3 regions of the Paenibacillus sp. MT124 genome follow, and region 2 is predicted to be linked to each of the others. Evidence: predicted binding sites of a transcription regulator. Region 2 holds the regulator's gene; each other region holds the start of a gene.
What was found. Region 2 encodes LexA, which represses DNA repair genes until DNA is damaged. Its sites were predicted from a motif close to CGAACATATGTTCG; they were not measured.
Positions count from the first base shown of each region.

Region 1: a site for LexA is predicted at 4,577-4,590, ahead of addB (helicase-exonuclease AddAB subunit AddB). Genes of this name have one in related genera too.
Region 3: a site for LexA is predicted at 1,563-1,576, ahead of AC3RCI_RS15900 (DNA polymerase IV). Genes of this name have one in related genera too.

Region 1 covers NZ_CM179500.1:4,656,271-4,663,009, forward strand. Annotated here, with positions in the region: gene addA (helicase-exonuclease AddAB subunit AddA) at 1-1,011, opposite strand, end outside; gene addB (helicase-exonuclease AddAB subunit AddB) at 1,008-4,511, opposite strand; gene AC3RCI_RS21080 (class I SAM-dependent rRNA methyltransferase) at 4,697-6,070, opposite strand; gene AC3RCI_RS21085 (Na/Pi cotransporter family protein) at 6,700-6,739, shown strand, end outside.
Region 2 covers NZ_CM179500.1:3,991,501-3,998,239, reverse strand. Annotated here, with positions in the region: gene hflX (GTPase HflX) at 1-259, shown strand, start outside; gene AC3RCI_RS17955 (methionine gamma-lyase family protein) at 344-1,597, shown strand; gene AC3RCI_RS17950 (MerR family transcriptional regulator) at 1,680-2,093, shown strand; gene glnA (type I glutamate--ammonia ligase) at 2,222-3,550, shown strand; gene AC3RCI_RS17940 (aldehyde dehydrogenase) at 3,794-5,089, shown strand; gene lexA (transcriptional repressor LexA) at 5,201-5,827, opposite strand; gene AC3RCI_RS17930 (LysM peptidoglycan-binding domain-containing protein) at 6,122-6,499, shown strand; gene AC3RCI_RS17925 (DUF896 domain-containing protein) at 6,596-6,739, shown strand, end outside.
Region 3 covers NZ_CM179500.1:3,487,128-3,493,866, forward strand. Annotated here, with positions in the region: gene AC3RCI_RS15895 (YolD-like family protein) at 1-304, opposite strand, end outside; gene AC3RCI_RS15900 (DNA polymerase IV) at 301-1,518, opposite strand; gene AC3RCI_RS15905 (FAD-dependent oxidoreductase) at 1,765-4,266, opposite strand; gene AC3RCI_RS15910 (ArsR/SmtB family transcription factor) at 4,269-4,580, opposite strand; gene AC3RCI_RS15915 (NHL repeat-containing protein) at 4,867-6,739, opposite strand, start outside.

The DNA.
Region 1 (6,739 bases), 660 kb from region 2:
CCAGAAGGAAAATGCACTCCGGCCAAAGAGCGAGCCTTTCAGATCGGTGATTGCCTTTTTTGCAGCCTCCCGAAGTTCCTTCACTTGTTCCTGCAGCGCCGGATCGGTTTGATCCTTTTTGCAGGGTTTCAGCTTGCCAAAAGCTGCGGGCTGAAATACTTCAGGCAGTCTCTCCCATGGCATAACCTCCACGGCAGACAGGAGCTCCTCCACCATGGCCAGATCTTCCTTTAAGGTATCCGCATACGGTTTTGGCCCTTCCGGCTGTAACGCAATGCCAATGCCTTGACGCAAGAGTCCCGCTGCACCGCTCAGGGTAAGTGCGGCATCTCGTAAAATGCTCTGTACCCATGCTGAATGACCAAGGGCCTCTACGCTTTCAACTTGAAATGCAGATGCCATTTCGGCGAGCCAGTGATCCGGCCAGGAGTGACTGCGCGAGAAATCATACAGGCGCTGCACAAGCCGGTGCATGGCATCATCGTTCCGTTCACCGCTGAACCAGTCCACAAGCTCACGGAATGTGCTGCCTTCACCTTCTTCCCCGTATTTATCTTCAAACAGCTCTTCCAGGAGCTCCTGACGCAGCATTTCGGCTTCATTCTCGTTTAATATCCGAAAAGCCGGGTTAAGCGGTATTTGCTGATAGTAACGGCGAATGACTTCCATACAAAATGAATGCAGCGTTGTGATTGAAGCTCGCCCAAGCAGCGATAACTGTTTGCGCAAATGCTCCTCCTCAGGCTCTTCCTCGAGTGCACGTTCAAGTGCTTCCCGAATACGCTGCTTCATCTCAGCAGCAGCCGCCTTCGTAAAGGTAGCCACCAACAATCGATCCACGCTGAAGCCACGAGAAGGATCGGCTATTTTACGAATAATCCGTTCGACCAACACAGCAGTTTTACCCGACCCCGCTGCTGCAGCAACGAGAATGTCTTCACCACTCTGGGAAATTGCACTCCACTGGTCATCGCTCCAGAAGCTGCCTTCCGGTTTTGGCATATTCGTCATGACGTCTCCCCTCCCTTGTTGTGTGACAGCATGTCCCAGATTTGCTGTTTGCCTGGCTTGGACAACAGATTATATTCATTGCCTTCAATATTCTCATCAAATTGACAGACGGGTTTAAACGGACAGAATGTGCATGCAACCTCCTGCTGAATGCGGTAAGGCTCTATGGCCACATCCCCATCCGTAATGCGGGTCCCGATCTCCCGGATATTACCTCGAACAGATGCGAGCAGCGTGTCCCACTGGTCTGGCGTAGCTACCGCTGCGCTGCTATAGAAGCTGCCGTCCGCCTTGAGTGCAACAGGAATAATGGCCGAGTAGCCTTTATCCAGCGTGTTATCCATCTGTGCAATGGCATCACGATCTGCCAGAAGCAGGCCCTTCATTTTGAAGCGTTTCAGCAATTCCTGTCCCGCCTGTTCTGAGGTCATGCCGTTCGCAGATTGCAGCAATGGGTTATGCACATGGAAATACAATGTTCCTCCAGGCATCGCCGATTCTCCCAGCCACTCTTCGGCAGCACTAAGCAGCACTTCCAGATACGTAAGCATCTGCAGGGACAGTCCGTAGTACACTTCATGCAATTTGAGATCCGTCTGGCTCGATTTATAGTCAATAACCCGAAGCAAAATTCCATTTTCTCCCTCGGCGACATCAACCCGGTCAATCCGGCCCACAATCTCCATCACACACCCGTTCTCCAGTTCGAAACGAAGAGGCGGCAAGGGTTTGCCTGGCCCAAAGTCCAGCTCAAGACCAATAGGTTCAAAACTCCCACGTCTCGATTGCTCACCCAAAATGACCGAAGCCCGGCTTACAATATCCTTCAGTTTGCGGAAAATGTAGCCGTAACGTTTCGTACTCAGCAGAATCTCGCCCTGAAGCTGAGGAGCAATCTGATCCACCGTTTGCTCCGCTTCCTTGCGGCATTGTTCCGGAGAGAGGCTGCCCCAGCTGCGGTTCTCTTCACGGAGTCGTATCGCCAGCTGACTCAGGGCAGCATGGAACAGCTGCCCAATGTCCGGAGCTTGAAGACGATATAGCTGACGCTCTTTCAAGCGTAATCCGTGCGAGGCAAAATGGGAGAATGGACATGCCACGAATCGTTCCATTCGAGAAACGCTTGTCCGCACCTCCGTGCCATACAATCGGCGGCTTGTCGAAGTGCGCAGTGGCAATGCACGATTGCGATAAAAAATGGAGCCCAGCAATCGCTCCAGCTGAGGTCTGAGGCTCTCATTCGTGCAGTGCCAGTTGTAGACCGACCACCAGAGTTCAGGAATCTCTTCACCCCTGCGCCATCTGCGCAGCTGCCCAATCAGAACCGACAGACTCTGCTCTGGATGAATAACGTAAGACCAGTGAGCTTCTTCCAAACCCGTTACTGGCGGCTGTGCAAGAAGTGGCACTTCATTCAATCCGAACATCTTTCGTACATGTCTCACAATTTCCGAAGGCAAAAGCGTTTTGCCCTCATCATCAGCCACAGGGTAACTTAACCACAACTGCTTACTTGCAGCAGTCAAGGCGGTATAGATCAGGAAACGCTCGTCCAGCATTCGTCTTGTTGTTCCAGGTCCAAGGCCGAGACCTCTTTCGGTCAGCAGCTCCCGCTCCTGCTCCGTTAACACGCCATCTTCCTGCGGCACAGCCGGGAGTTCACCGTCAACGGCTCCCAGAATGAATACATACTGGATATCCTGCAGGCGAGTCCGGTCCATGGAACCGACCAGCACCTGATCCAGCGCCGGCGGAACAAGTCCTAGCTTCAGCTCAGTCAACCCCGTCTCCATCAGGCCCGCAAACAGATCGATGTCCAGTCGTTCCGTTCCCATCATATCCACCATCTGGTCCAGCAGATCCAGGACAGCTCCCCACATCTGACGATGTTCCCGCGAACGCTCCGGGTCACCCTGAGCTGTTGCCTCAGCAGACATCATTTCGAGTTTCCAAGGAATTTCTGCGTCTTCGAGCAGTCCATATAGTGCAGCACACTGTTCTCTTGCCGTCTTGGCCTTGATCATGCGTTTCTCAAACGCAGCCATCGGATCCGTAATGACCGTTCGGCATTTTTCCATGAGCGACAGCATTTGTTCCCGCCCTCGGCTTCGGCCGTCTTGTCCATTGTCTTCCAGAGACAGACTCGGGACGTATTTCCAAGGCTTGCCGTCGGTCCAGCGGTATCCGTGAATTCCACACGCGAGTATATAATTTTCGAGCTGGTCCATATCTTCACGAGTGATGGAACCATCACGAGGAAGCAGCAGATCCGTTTTGACACAGCGAAATACATCTTCGTAACGCCAGCGGCGACGAACGACATCAATTGCAGAACGAATGAATTCCGAGAGCGGATGATGAAGCTCACTTCTTCTGCGATCCAGGAAAACGGGCACGTCATAGTCCCTAAAGAGTGGCTCGGCAATATCGGCATAGGCATCCAGCTGACGAACGAGTACGGCCATGTCCCGATAACGCACGCCTTCCTCCTGAGCCAATCTGCGCATTTCCCGCAATGCACCTTCCATCTCAGCCCTGCGATTTTCGGCTGCGTATAACTTCACGCCCGCATCGCGGCCATCACTTCTCCAACGAATCCGTCGGTCGAACCCAGACTCCAGATGGGCCAAACCAGGGCTGTGCTCATATCTTGGCAAAACAACCGGCTGCAGCACCATCGTTTCGCTCATGACTCCCAGATCCTCAGCCATACCCTTGAGCCGCGCATATGCGCTCGCTGTTGGATGGAACAGATCCAATTCGCTGGGCAGTGCGCCGTGATCATAAGGCCGATCCAAGGTCAACGTAATGGTTACTGAAGAGGACTGAAGCATCAGTCTTCCAATTACGCTCATTTCCTGTGGGGTAAAGCCCTGAAAACCGTCAATCCAGATTTGTGCATCCTGAAGAAGCTCACTCTCTTGCAAACGTTCGTTCAGTTCTGTCAGCGTGTCTTCATCATCGATGTAGAGTTCCGTTAGTTCCTGTTCATAATCACGATATATAAGAAGCAAGTCATGTAACTTGTCACCCAGGATCGGCGCTGAAGAAGATGTATTCCAATTAGAAAGGCCTTCTTCCAGCAAGCCGGGATCTAGTTCATAACGCTTAAACTCACTGTACAAATCATTCAAATGCCCTATAAAGCCCAATTGATTGCCCGAAGCGCCAAAAAGCTTCAACTCTTCCTTGCGCCGCTGTAATACTTTATAAAGCAGCATCTTTTTCCCCTCGGCTCCGATTGGAATCCGCGCAGACCCACCCGCTTCCTGCATGATACGATAGGCTAATCGGCGAAAACCCAATACTTCTGCACGCATGGTGCCTTTGATCGCGCCAGAAGAAACCAGAGCCTGCTCGGTGCGAAACGAGCTTTGTTCCGGAACCAACCATATGAGTGGTTTGCCTTGAGGTTCCTTTTGAAGCAAAGACGTAATTTCCCGGGTAATCAGCGTCGTCTTGCCGCTGCCTGCCCGGCCAATAATAAAGCGTACAGACATGTCTAATCCTCCAAACCATCACGAACAAGATTTTAATTCCCAGTATAACATACCTGACCTGGTTCGGAACATACGTTTGCCACAATCCGGTAAAGGCAAAATGATTTCCTGTAACACGAAACAAGCCCACAGCTTATTACACCGTGGACTTGTTTCTTAACAGCAACTTTTAACAAAATGACAGATCAGTTTGTTTTGCTGCGCACTTCAAAGATTGCAAATTTCAAATAATGCCCTTCATCCACACCCAAAATTTGCGGGTGATCCTTGCCGGCAGCTTTCCATTCAATCAGGCGCAGTACCTTGCCCGCATCTTCAGCTGCATCCGCAATCGTTTCCAGGAAGAGATCGGGACGCATATGATACGAACAGCTCGCTGTGACCAAATACCCACCTTCATTCACAAGCTTCATGCCATGCAGGTTAATATCCTTGTATCCACGGCAGGCGCCTTTGACTGCTGATTTGGTTTTGGCAAAGGCAGGTGGGTCAAGAATGACCACATCAAATGTTTTCCCGCCGCCAGCTGCAAGCGCTTTGGAGGTATCCACTTTCTGTTCGGCAGCCCGCGCACGTACGGAACGCTCTTCTACTCCCTTGACCTGTTCACGTAAATACTGGAAGGCGTCAGCGACAACAAATTCTACCCGATCCGTAAAACCATTCAATTCTACATTGGTGCGGGCACTTTCAATAGCATGCTCTGAAATATCCAGGCATGTGACTTTTTTGGCTCCATATTTGCAAGCGTTCAACGTGAAGCTGCCCGTGTGCGAGAAGCACTCCAGAACAGTTGCCCCATCCCAATAGGGGAAGGTTACCACTTTACCACTTTTATTTACAGGCAGCAGCTGATGGCTTCCCTCTTGTTCCACTTCCTGCAACGTTATTCCGCTTTTATAGCCCCAGCCCTTCATAAGCGGTTCAATCGCCGCCCGATTCTCGCGCTGGTCGAAGAAATAGCCTGTTTTCTGGCCTTCCACGATATCCACTTTAATAAGCAAGCCATTCTCGGTTACCGTCACATGACGTGGGCACTCCCCATACAGCGGTCCTTTGGTCTGCTCGAGTCCTTCCAGTTCCCGAATCGGCACATCACTGCGCTCATAGATTCCTTCCGGCTGCATCACTTCAATCAGAGCCTGTACGATGGCTTCACGGCAGCGATCCATTCCCAAGGTAAGCAGCTGTACAACAAGAACACTGCCAAAACGGTCCACGATCAGACCCGGCAAAAAATCAGCTTCTCCATAAACGAGGCGATACGCCTCTCCATCCTGGATAAAACGTTCCCGGTGACGCAGGCAGTCGCTGAAGCGAGCAGCAAAAAAGGCGGTGTCCATCTGCTCCAGCGGTTGATATGAAACGACTCTCACCGTAATCTGTGAAGCCGGGTTATAGTATCCTGTCGCCAGATAACGACCTTGATGATTCAATACGTTGACCAGATCTCCCGGTTCGGGGGTACCGTCAACCGAGGCAATTTCGTTGTTATATATCCATGGATGTGCATGTTCAAGCCGCTTTTTGCGACTGCGTTCCAGTGTAACCGATGGCAAGGTAAATCCACTTCCTTTGTAGTTAGTTAGTTGAAAAGATAGGTTTGGTGCAAATGGTGACCGCTGCGTGGACGGATTGGTCTTCCGATCGCTGTTATCCCCGGATTTTTTTTGATTCCCTTTTTACAAAGGGAAAATCCAGGGATAAACGCGAACGCTTCGCTTCTTCTGATCCAATTCCGTCCCCTCCGCTCCGTTTGCACGAATCACCGTATCTTTTGAATGGTGAGGTGAGTAGGTTAAGACAATCCTAAATTACGGAATTGAAAAATATATGTTGCTGCTACGGGACGGATTGGTCTTCAGATCGCTGTTATCCCTGGATTTTTTTCGATTCCCTTTTTCCAAAGGGAAAATCCAGGGATAAACGCGAACGCTTCGCTTCTTCTGATCCAATTCCGTTCCCTCCGCTCCATTTGCACGAATCACCGTCTCTTTTGAATGGTGAGGTGAATAGGTTAAAACCCAATTCTAAATTACGAAAATGGCAAAGTACTTGTTGCCGCTACGGGACGGATTGGTGTTCCGATCCAATTCAGTTCGCACCAATAATTTCCGGCTGTCATGGTTGTCCTCTCTTATTCATAAGATGAGATAACGACTAGGCACGGAAGGAATGATGAAACGAGATGTTCAGAGATGTTGTGCTGCCGCTCATATATGGGCTAA
Region 2 (6,739 bases):
CAAAGACCATATGAAGGTAAGTGCACTGGAAGAGGCTGACCTGCTGAAGATTCGGGAGCGAATTCAGGAAGAGCTGACGGGGGATACGAAGCGCTTCCGTATTCCTGCAGAGCGGGGCGATCTTACATCCGTTCTTTATAAGGTTGGAGATGTTGTTGAAACAACATTTGAAGAAAACGATGTGATCTATCAAGTTGAGCTGCAAAAAGGGGAATATGAAAAATTCGGTTATTTACTTGAAGATTTCATTGAATTGTAATATACATGACATATTGGTATGGTAAGTTGACACGATAATCGATATTATGCGTTAGATTAGTGCAATGAAGGGGAATGAAGTAAGATGGCAAGCTTGGATACAAAGATTGTGGAGCTGCAACAACAAGTTGAGGCCCAGATTGAACAACAGATGAAAATGATTGACGGTATTACGGATTACAACCAGTGGAAGGTCATTGATGCGTTTCAACGCAAACAAGTCAGTGATTTTCATTTTGCCGGTTCAACGGGATATGCATATAACGATCGTGGCCGGGAAGTGCTGGATGAAGTATATGCGGACGTATTTGGTGCAGAAGCTGCGTTGGTTCGTCCCCATTTTGCTTCAGGTACACATACGATAGCTACCGCTCTTTTTGGCGTACTGCGCCCAGGTGACGAGTTGTTATACATCACAGGTAAACCTTATGATACATTGCACAAAGTCATTGGAAGTCCGGAAGATGGAACCGGATCTCTTCGGGACTTTGGTATTGGATACCGTGAAACCGCTTTGCTGGCAGATGGAAGTGTCGATTGGGACGCAGTGAAAGGGAATATTACTGCTTCAACCAAAGTCATCGGTATCCAACGTTCACGTGGATATGACTGGCGTTCTTCCTTCTGTATTGATGAGATAGCTGATATGGTAAGACGGGTAAAGGCTATCAAAGAAGATGTTATCGTGTTCGTGGATAACTGTTATGGCGAATTTACGGAGAAACGCGAACCGACAGAGGTCGGGGTAGATCTGATGGCAGGTTCACTAATTAAAAACCCTGGCGGAGGCCTTGCTGAAACCGGGGGTTACATATGCGGGAAGGAAAAATATGTTCAACTGGCAGCGTATCGTTTGACTGCACCTGGCATAGGTGGTGAGGTTGGTGCCATGTTGGGAACGACCCGGGGGATCTACCAGGGACTTTACATGGCGCCGACAATTGTGGGACAAGCCATTAAGGGCAGTACCTTTGCCGCTGCAATGTTTGCTGCTTCGGGATTTGTAACCAAACCTGCTTGGAATGAGACACGAACAGATTTGATCCAAGCTGTGCAGTTCTCCTCCGCGGAGCATCTGATCGCTTTTGTACAGGGAATTCAGCGGGCTGCTGCAGTGGATAGTCATGTCGTTCCTGAGCCATGGGACATGCCTGGTTATGAACATCCCGTCATTATGGCGGCAGGTACGTTTATACAGGGCGGAAGCCTGGAGTTGTCAGCGGATGCGCCTATTCGAGAGCCATATATCGGCTACATGCAGGGGGGATTAACCTACTCTCATGTTAAATATGGCGTTTTGATGGCGCTGCAGACAATGAAAGATCGTAAATTATTGTGAGTTTATCTAACACGTCATTGACACTTAGTAATAACTAAATGTACAATAGGGTGAAGAATAGATGACTGGAAGGTTGATGAACATGGGTGACGAAATTCGCAGAAATATGGCCTTATTCCCGATAGGTATTGTTATGAAACTTACGGATCTGTCCGCTCGTCAGATTCGATATTATGAGCAGCACAGCTTGATTGTACCGGCAAGAACGTCAGGTAACCAACGTTTGTTTTCCTTTAATGACGTAGAACGATTGCTGGAGATCAAGGCTTTGATCGAAAAAGGTGTTAATATTGCCGGCATCAAGCAGGTTATGAATCCGGTATCCAAGGAATCCGAAGAAGCGACAGTCATCACCGCAGATACTGAAGTGAAGCGCAGAGAACTGTCGGATACACAGCTGCACCGTTTATTGAAGCAACAGCTTGTTTCGGGTAAGAGACCTGGACAAGTATCTCTCATTCAGGGAGAGCTTTCCCGATTTTTTAATAAAAAGTAAGTTCGCATAACTTGGCGAGTGAGGGGAAATCATGCAGTTGTGATGGCAGACTCCTTGACCCGTGGAACTTTCTAATGTACAAATATAACATGCAAGCCAAATAAGCAGAAAAGAAAGGGAGAGGTATCGTGAGTTATACAAAAGAAGACATTCTCCGCATCTCTAAAGAAGAAAACGTACGATTCGTTCGATTGCAATTTACCGACTTGCTTGGAGCTATCAAAAACGTTGAAATTCCTGTAAGCCAATTGACCAAGGCTTTGGATAACAAAATGATGTTTGATGGTTCTTCCATTGAAGGTTATGTGCGTATTGAAGAATCCGACATGTACCTCTATCCGGATCTCGATTCTTGGCTGATTTTCCCTTGGGTAGCTGAGAACCGTGTAGCTCGCCTAATTTGTGATGTTTATTTGCCGGATGGCAACCCATTCCCTGGAGACCCACGCGGCATCTTGAAACGAAACCTGAAGGAAGCCGAAGAAATGGGATTCACTTCCTTCAATGTCGGTCCTGAACCAGAGTTCTTCTTGTTCAAAACAGACGAAAAAGGAAACCCGACTAACGAACTGAATGACCAAGGTGGATATTTCGACCTTGCGCCTACGGATCTTGGTGAAAACTGTCGTCGTGACATTGTTATCACACTTGAAGAAATGGGCTTTGAGATCGAAGCATCCCACCATGAGGTAGCTCCAGGGCAGCATGAGATCGACTTTAAATATGCTGATGCTCTAAAAGCAGCAGACCAGATCCAAACGTTCAAACTCGTTGTTAAAACGATTGCACGTCAGCATGGTCTACATGCTACCTTTATGCCGAAACCGCTGTTTGGTATGAACGGTTCCGGTATGCACTGTAACCAATCGTTGTTCCAAGGCAGTGCCAACGCATTCGTTGACGAGTCGGACGAGCTGGGACTGAGCAAAACTGCACGTCACTTCATGGCTGGAACGCTGAAGCATGCGCGTGCGTTTGCAGCAATTACTAACCCAACTGTGAACTCATACAAACGTCTTGTACCAGGTTATGAAGCCCCTTGTTATGTAGCATGGTCCGCCAGTAACCGTAGCCCAATGATCCGTATCCCAGCTTCCCGTGGTCTGAGTACACGTGTTGAGGTTCGTAACCCGGATCCGGCTGCTAACCCTTACTTGGCTTTGGCTGTTTTATTGAAAGCAGGTCTGGACGGAATCAAACGTGAGCTTTCCTTACCAGCTCCGATTGACCGTAACATCTACATTATGTCAGAAGAAGAGCGTGTGGAAGAAGGCATTCCAAGCTTGCCAGCTGATCTGAAAGAAGCATTGAACGAATTGATCCGCAGCGAAGTCATCTGTGATGCACTTGGCGATCACGCCCTGGCTCACTTCTACGAGCTGAAAGAAATTGAGTGGGATATGTACCGTACACAAGTCCACCAATGGGAACGCGATCAATATATCACGTTGTACTAATAAGGAAAGCCCTTGGCGCAATAGTGCCAAGGGCTTTTTTTGATGAATTACATAAGGGGACAAAAGTGAGTAGTTTTCTAAAAAAATACCAGCATTGAATAGTATACATATAATAGTAAGAGAGAAGATACATATTTTCCTGATAACAGATATTTTAATATGTTGATAATTTCATATAAACAAGATATAATTCAAATATATTTTTAGCAATTTAATTTTAAAACATTAATTGGAGATGTTAATATGGAACAAGCGAAACAACTCGTTGCAAGACAGCGGGCATTCTTTTATACAGGACAAACTAAAAATATTGAGTATCGGATTCATGCTCTTCAGCAATTAAGACAAGGCATAGAGAAATATCAGCAACGGATATTGGACGCACTTCATGCTGATCTAAATAAATCGGAAACAGAGGCCTATAACTCTGAGATTCGCATCGTTTTGGGTGAACTGGATTTTGCACTGGAACACCTTAAGGAATGGGCGGCTCCTAGAGCAGTGCCTACAAGTTCTGTTATACCTGATGGTACAAGCATGATCTATCCAGAACCTTATGGAGTTGCTCTCATTATTGCGCCATGGAACTATCCGTTCCAACTGGCATTTGGTCCATTGATTGGTGCAATTGCAGCGGGTAACTGTGCTGTTATTAAGCCTTCTGAATTAACGCCGGCAGTGTCACGTCTGACGTATGACCTGATCACAGATATTTTTCCTGAGGAATATGTAGCTGTCATGGAAGGTGAAGTCGAAACGAGCACTGCCTTGTTGAAAGAGAAGTTTGATTATATTTTCTTCACAGGAAGCACGGGTGTGGGTCGCATCGTTATGAAGGCAGCAGCAGAGCACCTTACGCCGGTAACGCTTGAATTAGGTGGTAAAAGCCCTGTAATTGTTCATAAAGACGCAAATTTGAAGTTGGCAGCTCAGCGGATCGTCCGTGGCAAGTTCCTGAATGCGGGTCAGACCTGTGTTGCTCCGGATTACTTGCTTGTACATCAGGACGTACACGATAAACTCCTTGAAGAGATTGGTGAGGAGATTCAAGATAAATTCGGTAAGGATGTCATGGAAAATCCTGATTTTCCGCATATCGTCAACACACGTAACTTTGATCGACTGTCTGTATTCTTAGAAGAGGGTCATGCTCTGATTGGTGGTCGCTCTGATCGGGATCAGCTGCTGATTGAACCTACCTTGGTAGGAAATGTGGATTGGCAGTCACCTGTTATGCAAGAAGAGATATTCGGTCCCATTCTGCCGGTAATGACTTACGATGATCTTAATCCTCTGCTCGCTGAGATTGTGCGCCGTCCCAAACCGCTGGCGCTGTACCTGTTCACGCAGCATGAGGAGCTGCAGAATCAGGTCTTGGATCAAGTGTCCTTCGGTGGAGGGTGCATTAATGATACATTGTCTCATATGACTTCACATTATTTACCTTTTGGCGGTGTAGGTGAGAGTGGTATGGGGTCATATCATGGTCAGCAAAGCTTTGAAGTGTTCTCACATCACAAAAGCATTCTCAAACGATAAGAAATGGAATTAACGAAGTAGAAATTTAGCATGTAAAAAGAGGTTGTCCTGTTCAACAGGGCAACCTCTTTTTGTCATTACAGTTCAGCTGACTTGCTGTTGGAAGAAAGACTAGTGAATATCACGGAAAAGGCCAATCACTTTACCCAAAATGCTAACATGTTTTAAACGAAGAGGTTCAAATGTTGCATTCTCAGGCTGAAGACGAATGTGGTCTTTCTCTTTGTAGAATGTTTTAACTGTAGCTTCATCATCTTCTGTCATCGCAACGACAATATCTCCGTTATCTGCCGTTTGCTGCTGGCGTACGATAACGTAGTCTCCGTTAACGATTCCTGCTTCGATCATACTGTCACCAACAACAGAGAGCATAAATACTTTCTGTTCTCCAACATAGTGTGTCGGTAGCGGGAAATAATCCTCGATGTTCTCTGTTGCGGTAATCGGAACCCCTGCAGTAACTTTACCTACAACAGGAATGCGAGCAACACTGTGTGCAAACTGATGGGAGTGTTCTGATTCCTCCTGGCTTAACAACTCAATGGCTCTTGGTTTAGTAGGGTCACGTCTAATGAGACCTTTCTTCTCCAAACGGTCCAGATGTCCATGAACCGTAGAACTGGAAGCCAGTCCAACCGCTTCACCAATTTCACGTACGGAAGGAGGATATCCCTTCAACCGGACTTCATTACGTATAAACTCCAGAATAGCTTGCTGCCTGCTGGATATCTTCGACATACCGTATCAACCCCATTTTAGTAACGTTTGGGAAAATTATAACATAGAACCTCCGTTCGTACAAACATAAGTTCTAAATAAATCCGATAAAATCAATGTTTCTGAGTCTTTTACTCATATAGTCCTTCAAATCTAACAATAGTAAAAAAACGAGTTGGATTCACCTAGAGATTTACGGGAAATTTGGAGTTTAAAATAAAGCGAACAATTGTTCTAAAAATCTGTTGTACAAAACAAGTGTTCGTGTTATATTGATTTTAACAGATAGGAACAAACGTTTGGAGGACGATTAATATGAGATATTCAACTTATCAAAGTATTTACGAACCGGTGAATTCGGAAGCGGTCAAGTCTAACATAGGTAACATTAAACAATGGTTTGCAGAAGCCAAGATGCCAACATGGATGTTGAAATTGATTATGGCATCGTTAATCATATTTATTGGCTGCAGCACTGTATTGACTGTGTTTGCAGGAGACGAGAACAATGTTCTTCCCGGCAGCAAAATAGCAGTATCCCAGGGTGAGACATTGTGGAGCTTGTCTTTGGAACATAAACCGGAAAATATGGATACACGTGTATATATAGAAGCAATAAAGAAAGTAAACCAGCTTCAAACCACTTCAATTCAAGCTGGACAAGTCCTAACTTTGCCTCAGTTTACCCCTTAAAACCACGATTCAGTTGAGCGAGTAAGTAGCAACCTTGACAAGCAGCCTCGATCATGTCAAAGTTAGTATGACTTTGTATTTTTGGAGGGGACAAGCTTGGATATAGATAGCCTGGTAGCACGCATCAATGAATTGGCTCGTAAACAAAAGTCCACTGGACTTTCAGAGGAAGAACTTGCCGAACGTGCTAAACTTAGAGAAATTTACTTAAACAACATCCGCAGTAACTTCAGACAGCAA
Region 3 (6,739 bases), 500 kb from region 2:
AATCGACCCATTCAAATCCATTGTCCATTTCAATTTTGATTTTCTTTCCAACGGTACTGACTGAAGTAACGATTCCGTGTATATATCGATTGCCCGACTCATTAAACACTTCAATGGTGGCTTGTAAAGTATAGTTGAGCGACATATCTACATTTTGAGCAATGATCTCCCACTCATCTTCATGAATTAGCGGTTTGGCTTGAACATGAATTTGAGTACGATGCTGTATGATTCGCTCTTTATGTTGTGGAAGCATCATACGGCTCGATTCCCATAATCCATTGGCCTCAAGTTTTTTGCTCATTTGTAGTGCCCCCCAATTTTAGATGCTCTATCTATTGCTTGACCAGCAGCTGTAATGGAGCTTGCTCGAAGTATGGCAATGTCGCCAAATCGATCCTTAATGTCGTCCATCACCTGATCAATAGCCCGTTTGTGCTCCTGATCATCAAAGAAGGATAGTTGATATGTATCCGCGTCGGATAATTGAGAAAGGGATACGCCTACACGGCGCACCGGTTGCCCATCCCAGTGTTGATGAAATATGCGTTTGGCGATCTTGCACACATCAACGGTTATGTTTGTTGGATCAGACAGTTTAACCTGCCTGTGAAAGCCCGTTGGGTGATCGAAATCTGCTCCAGACACACTCACGGAAACGACACTACCCATCAGTCCTTTTTTACGAGCTCTTCGGCATACTTCAGTACAGATATCGAGGATTACCACTTCGATCTCCCAAGCTTCTGTGTAATCTCTAGGCAAGGTCATCCCGTTGCCAATATCCTTTTGTGTACTGTGTGTGTTGACGGTTACCGGAGAGTTATCGAGCCCATTGGCGATTCGCCAGATCACTTCTCCATTCACGCCCCATTTACTTTTGAGTTGGGTAAGAGGTGTATTCGCCAAGTCTCTAATCGTTCGGATACCCATCTTCCACAGATGTTTTTCCATTCTTGAGCCAATCCCCCACATATCGCGGATGGGCTTATCTCCAATGTGGAGGTGTAATTCTTCTTTCTTTAAGTGGAAAATGCCCCCTTTGACCTTTTTAGCGATCATATCGCAGCACAATTTACTGATGATTTTGTTTTCACCGATGCCCGCTCTTGCGTAAACCCCTGTTTCATTATAGATCTTATCTTGAATTTGCTTGGCTAGATCGACTGGATCGTTACCAAACAGATGCATAGACCCTGTAAAATCAGCGAATAATTCGTCTATACTGTACGGCTCAACCAGATCGGTAAACTCTTCAATAATGGACATGATTTGAGTGGATACTTCAATGTATTCTTGCATATGAGGTCTAACAATGATTAGTTCAGGGCACTTCTGAAGCGACTGCCAGAGTGGTTCTGCGGTGGATACACCCTTCGCTTTGGCTAATGGACAAGCAGCAAGAATAATGCCAGAACGTCTTGCTGGATCGCCTGCAACGGCGAGTGGTCTATTTTTGTATTGAGGCATTTTCGCCTTTTCGACTGAAGCATAAAAGCTCTGCATATCAATGAGCATAATGGTTCGCTGCTTAGTCAACACTGAAATCACTCCTGTACTTAAGAACGTATGTTTGTATATATTATAAACCGAACACACGTTCTTTATGCAAGAGGTAAATATTTATATTCAGCGGAGGGATGGTCATACTCAACTTTCAGAAGCATGTCTTATAACAAAGAAAGACCCTGAGGGAACAAACCCTCAAGGTCGATTAGAGACTTCTTCATGATTGATTTAATTAATATAAAGTGCATATCCCTTCTATATAAACAGGTTATGGTTTGATTTGTCAGCCTGACCCAGATAGTAACCTACCCCACCAATAGTAACCTGATCCATGATCTCTTCTCGCTGGATACCCATCAGATCCATAGACATTTGACAAGCAACCATTTCCACACCTTGTGCTAAAGCAGTTTGAATCAATTCCTCCAGAGAGGCAACGTTGTTTTTCTTCATAATGCCGCGAATAACTTTAGGACCAACACCAATCATATTCATTTTGGACAAGCCTAACTTGTGACTACCACGTGGCAGCATAAGATCAAACATACGGCCTATCATGTTTTTGGATACCCGTTCCGGCTGATGCTTGCGAATAATATTTAGTCCCCAGAATGTATAAAACATGGTTACTTTGCGCCCGCTTGCAGCTGCGCCATTAGCAATAATAAGAGAGGCTATTGCTTTATCCAGGTCGCCACTGAAGACAACCATCGTACTGGCAGGTTCAACATTCTGAGCTTCCGAAACGGATGATCTGACCGGCTCTGTCTGCTTGGTTAGTACTGCTTCAATAATACCGTTCTTACCACGTTCCAACTGTATGAGTGCTGCACCAGACATTGCTGCCCATGCCTTTACATCTTCGTAAAACCCTGGATCAGAAGCTTTTACCCGCAGCGTTTCTCCATCGGATAGTTGATCCATCTTCTGCTTTACTTGTATTAACGGACCAGGGCAGCTCAATCCGCAAACATCCAATTCTTCATCGATACGCAACGGCTGAGAAGAAAGTTGATCAGCCTGATGTAATGTATTTTGCTTTAGATGAGAAACATGATTGCTATGATTTTGATCATCTGTAAGCTCATGTTTTTGACCAGTATACGGAGCTGGTTTAAATTGCGCTTGGCGATACGTTTTGAATCCACCACTCAAATTTTTAACGGTGAAACCGTGCTGACGCAAAATTTGTGTTGCAGTATACCCCCGTAAACCTACTTGGCAGTATACCCAGATTTCTTTAGAGACATTTAACTCATGCAATCTCTCACGAAGCTCATCCACTGGGATGTTTAATGACCCTGGAATATGGCCATTACGATGCTCCAGCTCGCTACGTACATCTAGTAGTATGGTTTGCTCCGGCTGGCGCACAGAAAGCTGATCATAGGTGAATGTTTTGACACGTCCGGCGATAATATTCTCTGCTGCATACCCAGCCATATTAACCGGATCTTTTGCTGATGAATAGGGCGGTGCATAACTCAGTTCAAGTTCAGTCAAGTCGCTTATATGACCCCCAAAATGAATAGCAACGGCAATATCATCAATGCGTTTATCCACTCCTTCAAATCCGACTGCCTGTGCACCCAGGATTCTTCCTTCAGGTGAAAACAGCAATTTTAGAGTAATTGCACTTGATCCTGGATAATACGATGCATGAGAAGCAGGATGAACAATCACCGTATGATAATCCACGTTAAGAAGTTTTAATATCTTTTCATTGCTGCCCGTTGTTGCTCCAGTCAGTCCAAACACTTTAATAATAGAAGTCCCTTGTGTTCCTTTGTAGGTAGAATTTATGCCAGCAATCCGATCCGCAGCAATACGTCCTTGCTTGTTGGCAGGACCTGCAAGCGGAATCGCTGTCTTGGTTCCATGGATGTAATCACTGACCTCAATTGCATCACCAACCGCATATATATGCGGTATATTGGTTTCCATGGCCTCATTAACAATGATGTGTCCACGTGTCCCCAAGGAAATACCACTGCTTTGCAGAAATGAGGTATCTGGCGACACGCCAATCGCGAGAATCACAAGATCTCCTTTTAAAATATGACCATCTGCAAGCTCGACCCCGATGCCATGCTCCAGTGAACGAAAACCCTTAACACGCTTGGAAAACTGCAAATTAACACCATGCTGCTCCATTTCTTGTGCCAGTGCAGCTGCGAGTTCAGGATCAAATGGAGTTAGCACTTGTTCGTTACCCTCGACCAGCGTTACATGTAGTCCGGCTTCCCTCAAATTTTCTGCCATTTCAACACCGATAAATCCACCACCAATAACGATTGCTGATTCGTTGTTAGATGCACTTATTGCATCTTTGATTCGATCAATGTCTGGAATGCTGCGCACTGTATAAATCAATGGATTATCTATACCCGGCAAATCAGGGACCATCGGACGTGCACCGGGAGACAGAATTAACTCGTCATAGGTTTCTTCGTATTGACCGCGCTCCTCGCTGTTCACTAGAATCGTTTGATGCTGGGGGTTGATGGATATGACCTCACTCTGTGTACGTACATCAATTCGGAAGCGATCTGCCATTCCTTTAGGTGTTTGTACTAACAAACGGTCACGCTCAGCAATCGTTCCGCCTATATAATAAGGTAAGCCGCAGTTGGCGAATGAAATGTAGGGACCCTTTTCAAATATGACTATTTCCGCATGTTCATCCAGCCGGCGTAGGCGGGCAGCTGCTGACGCACCACCCGCTACTCCACCAACAATGACCACTTTCTTACTCATGATTAACATTCATCCTCTCCAAATAAAACAGTTATAATCTGTTCAATACGTTGGTTTGCAAGTATATAATTCACTTCTAGGCCATTTCGCTCCGTATCAACAATTCCTGCACTGCGCAGCTTCTGTAAGTGCTGGGAAACGGTTGATTGCGGCAGATCCAGACACTCCTGCATATAGGAAACATTACATTTCTTTTTACGCATCAACCCGCGCACAATGCACAGGCGTATAGGATGGGAAAGGGCCTTCAGTAAGTTAGCAGGTTCCTCAAACTGCTTCAAATCACCGCTATCGTTAAAACCGAGTTTATCCAAAGTTAACCCTCCTGTATCGTTATATTAGAATAATACGATATAGTAAAATGAAAGTCAAACGACTTTGTTTGTTATTATTATCCATTGTAGTGGATGTTCTCCTATATTAACTCACTCTTAATTCTATACTTCACCTTATTATTAGGAAAAAAAAGACACTGTCATGCGCTATGACAACGTCCTTTTTCAATTAACAAATTAACTATCCTCTGCCTTACTATTCTAATTATTACATATTCAAGCCTGATCGAGATCAGGCCCAGAAAAGCTCTTTATTCAAATAAAATTAAATTTGTGACACGAGCTGTATCAAAATTTCCGCATGTTCTTGAGCTAATCCCTTGTCAATCTTGGCTTGCACTTGATGGATAAATCCGTTGATTGCGCCTTTTTTTCCTCCCTCATTACCTGACTCATCGGCTCGTTCTACTTTGGTCAATTGTTCCTTCAATCGATCAGCCAGCTCTTGATCATTAGCGAGGAACTTGTCGATAAGTCCTGCCATACCTTTATAGGTAAGGATCACCTCATAAGAAAAAGAAGAATTTGTCGTGTTCCCAGCGATATCATGGGCGGAAGCATAGACCAAATGCTCCCCAACACCATTCAAATAGGCAGGGCGATCTGCAAGCACAGCATCACAATCACTTTTAGCTATACCTGATAATGCATCCTGAGCGGAGCATTCGATCCGAACTTCCTCATCCAGCTCGTAGACGGATTTTCCTGAAAATTCGATGATAGGAGCCGTTTTGTCAATCTTAACTTCGGTAGTAGAGGGTGCCCCGGGCACACCATAAGCCGATATAGACCAATAAGTTACGGCCGTCACCCCTTCTTCGCTTACGGTAAATTCAGTGGTACCGCCTTCGGTCTCACGCTGATTGATTTCCTCAGCCCCCGTAGTTTCGAAAAAGATGGAGCTTGCTCCTTCCGAGTTTAGCGTAATCGAAACATCTTCATGGTGCCAACCCTGCTCATTTGCCTGCGGATTAAGCGCAGCTTCAGTCAAGGGAGCCGTATTATCTTTAACCGTTACGGAAAAATCGTCATAGTAGGCTGTGGAGATATTATAGCGGCTGGTTACCGCAATTAGTCTGGCATAAGCCGCTCCTTCCGGTGCCGTACCGCGGAGAGTTACTTTTTGCCATTGGTGAAGTCGCGATTCATCAAGATGCGTTTCCAAAGTAGACAAGCTCTGTCCTTCTGCATTATAAAATCGGAACATGAAACCAGGCTGGCCTGACTCAATATATATTTGAGTACTTGCGGTATACTCCTCTCCAGGCACTAATGCGATTGGATCGCTCTGCACTGCAACGGATGCAGTACGAATAAGATCCGTTGTTTTCAGGCTGTAATCACCTGCATAACTCTTGTTGCTGCTACGCTCAAATTTAACATCCCCACTTGTCGCAAACAGTGAAGTCCAGCCCGGCAGCTTTCCGTTCTCTCCTGGCTGCTCCAACCCGGCATTGTTTACCGGCAAAGGAAGCCCTGGCGGTTCGGCCACAATCTCACCATCAATTTGGATTCGATACAGAACCGTATTGGTTGCGAGATCTGTGAAATACAGGTCCCCATCCATGCCAAGATCAAATCTCGAAGCATCCGTTAATGTTCTAAAATCCAGTGTTTCGGGATCAATCACCGTCAGCTTGTTGTTAAACAGGACATACAAAAGTCCGTCTTCCGACCAGCGCATCGGATGATGATGCCACTGGGTGTAATAGAGCTTCGGATAAATCTTCTTATATTTTACAAGTTGGTACGTATCCGGATCGATTGCAAATATATATTCGTAGGATGCTCCCCAGATCAATCCATCCGGCCCGAGAGACAGGTCCCCAATGAAAATCGGATCAACAAGCTCGGGAATATCCAGCGTAAACTCCGTTATTTTTTGCTCATTTTGAACATCCCACACAAAAATTTTGGCCTCCTGCTCGCTCGGCGTGGAGCCCAGTCCTCCCCTAATGGTCGTAGATCCAAAAATCTTCCCGTCTACATAAGCCGTACTGAGCACACTCTGATTCTGAACCACGTTTCGATGGACTTTGGTTTCACCTGTAGCAGTATCATGAACTGTAAGCGATCCTCCCAGCGTCCCGTATCCAGAGATGGTCGAAATAAACAGTTTACCGTCCCCTTCAGACATA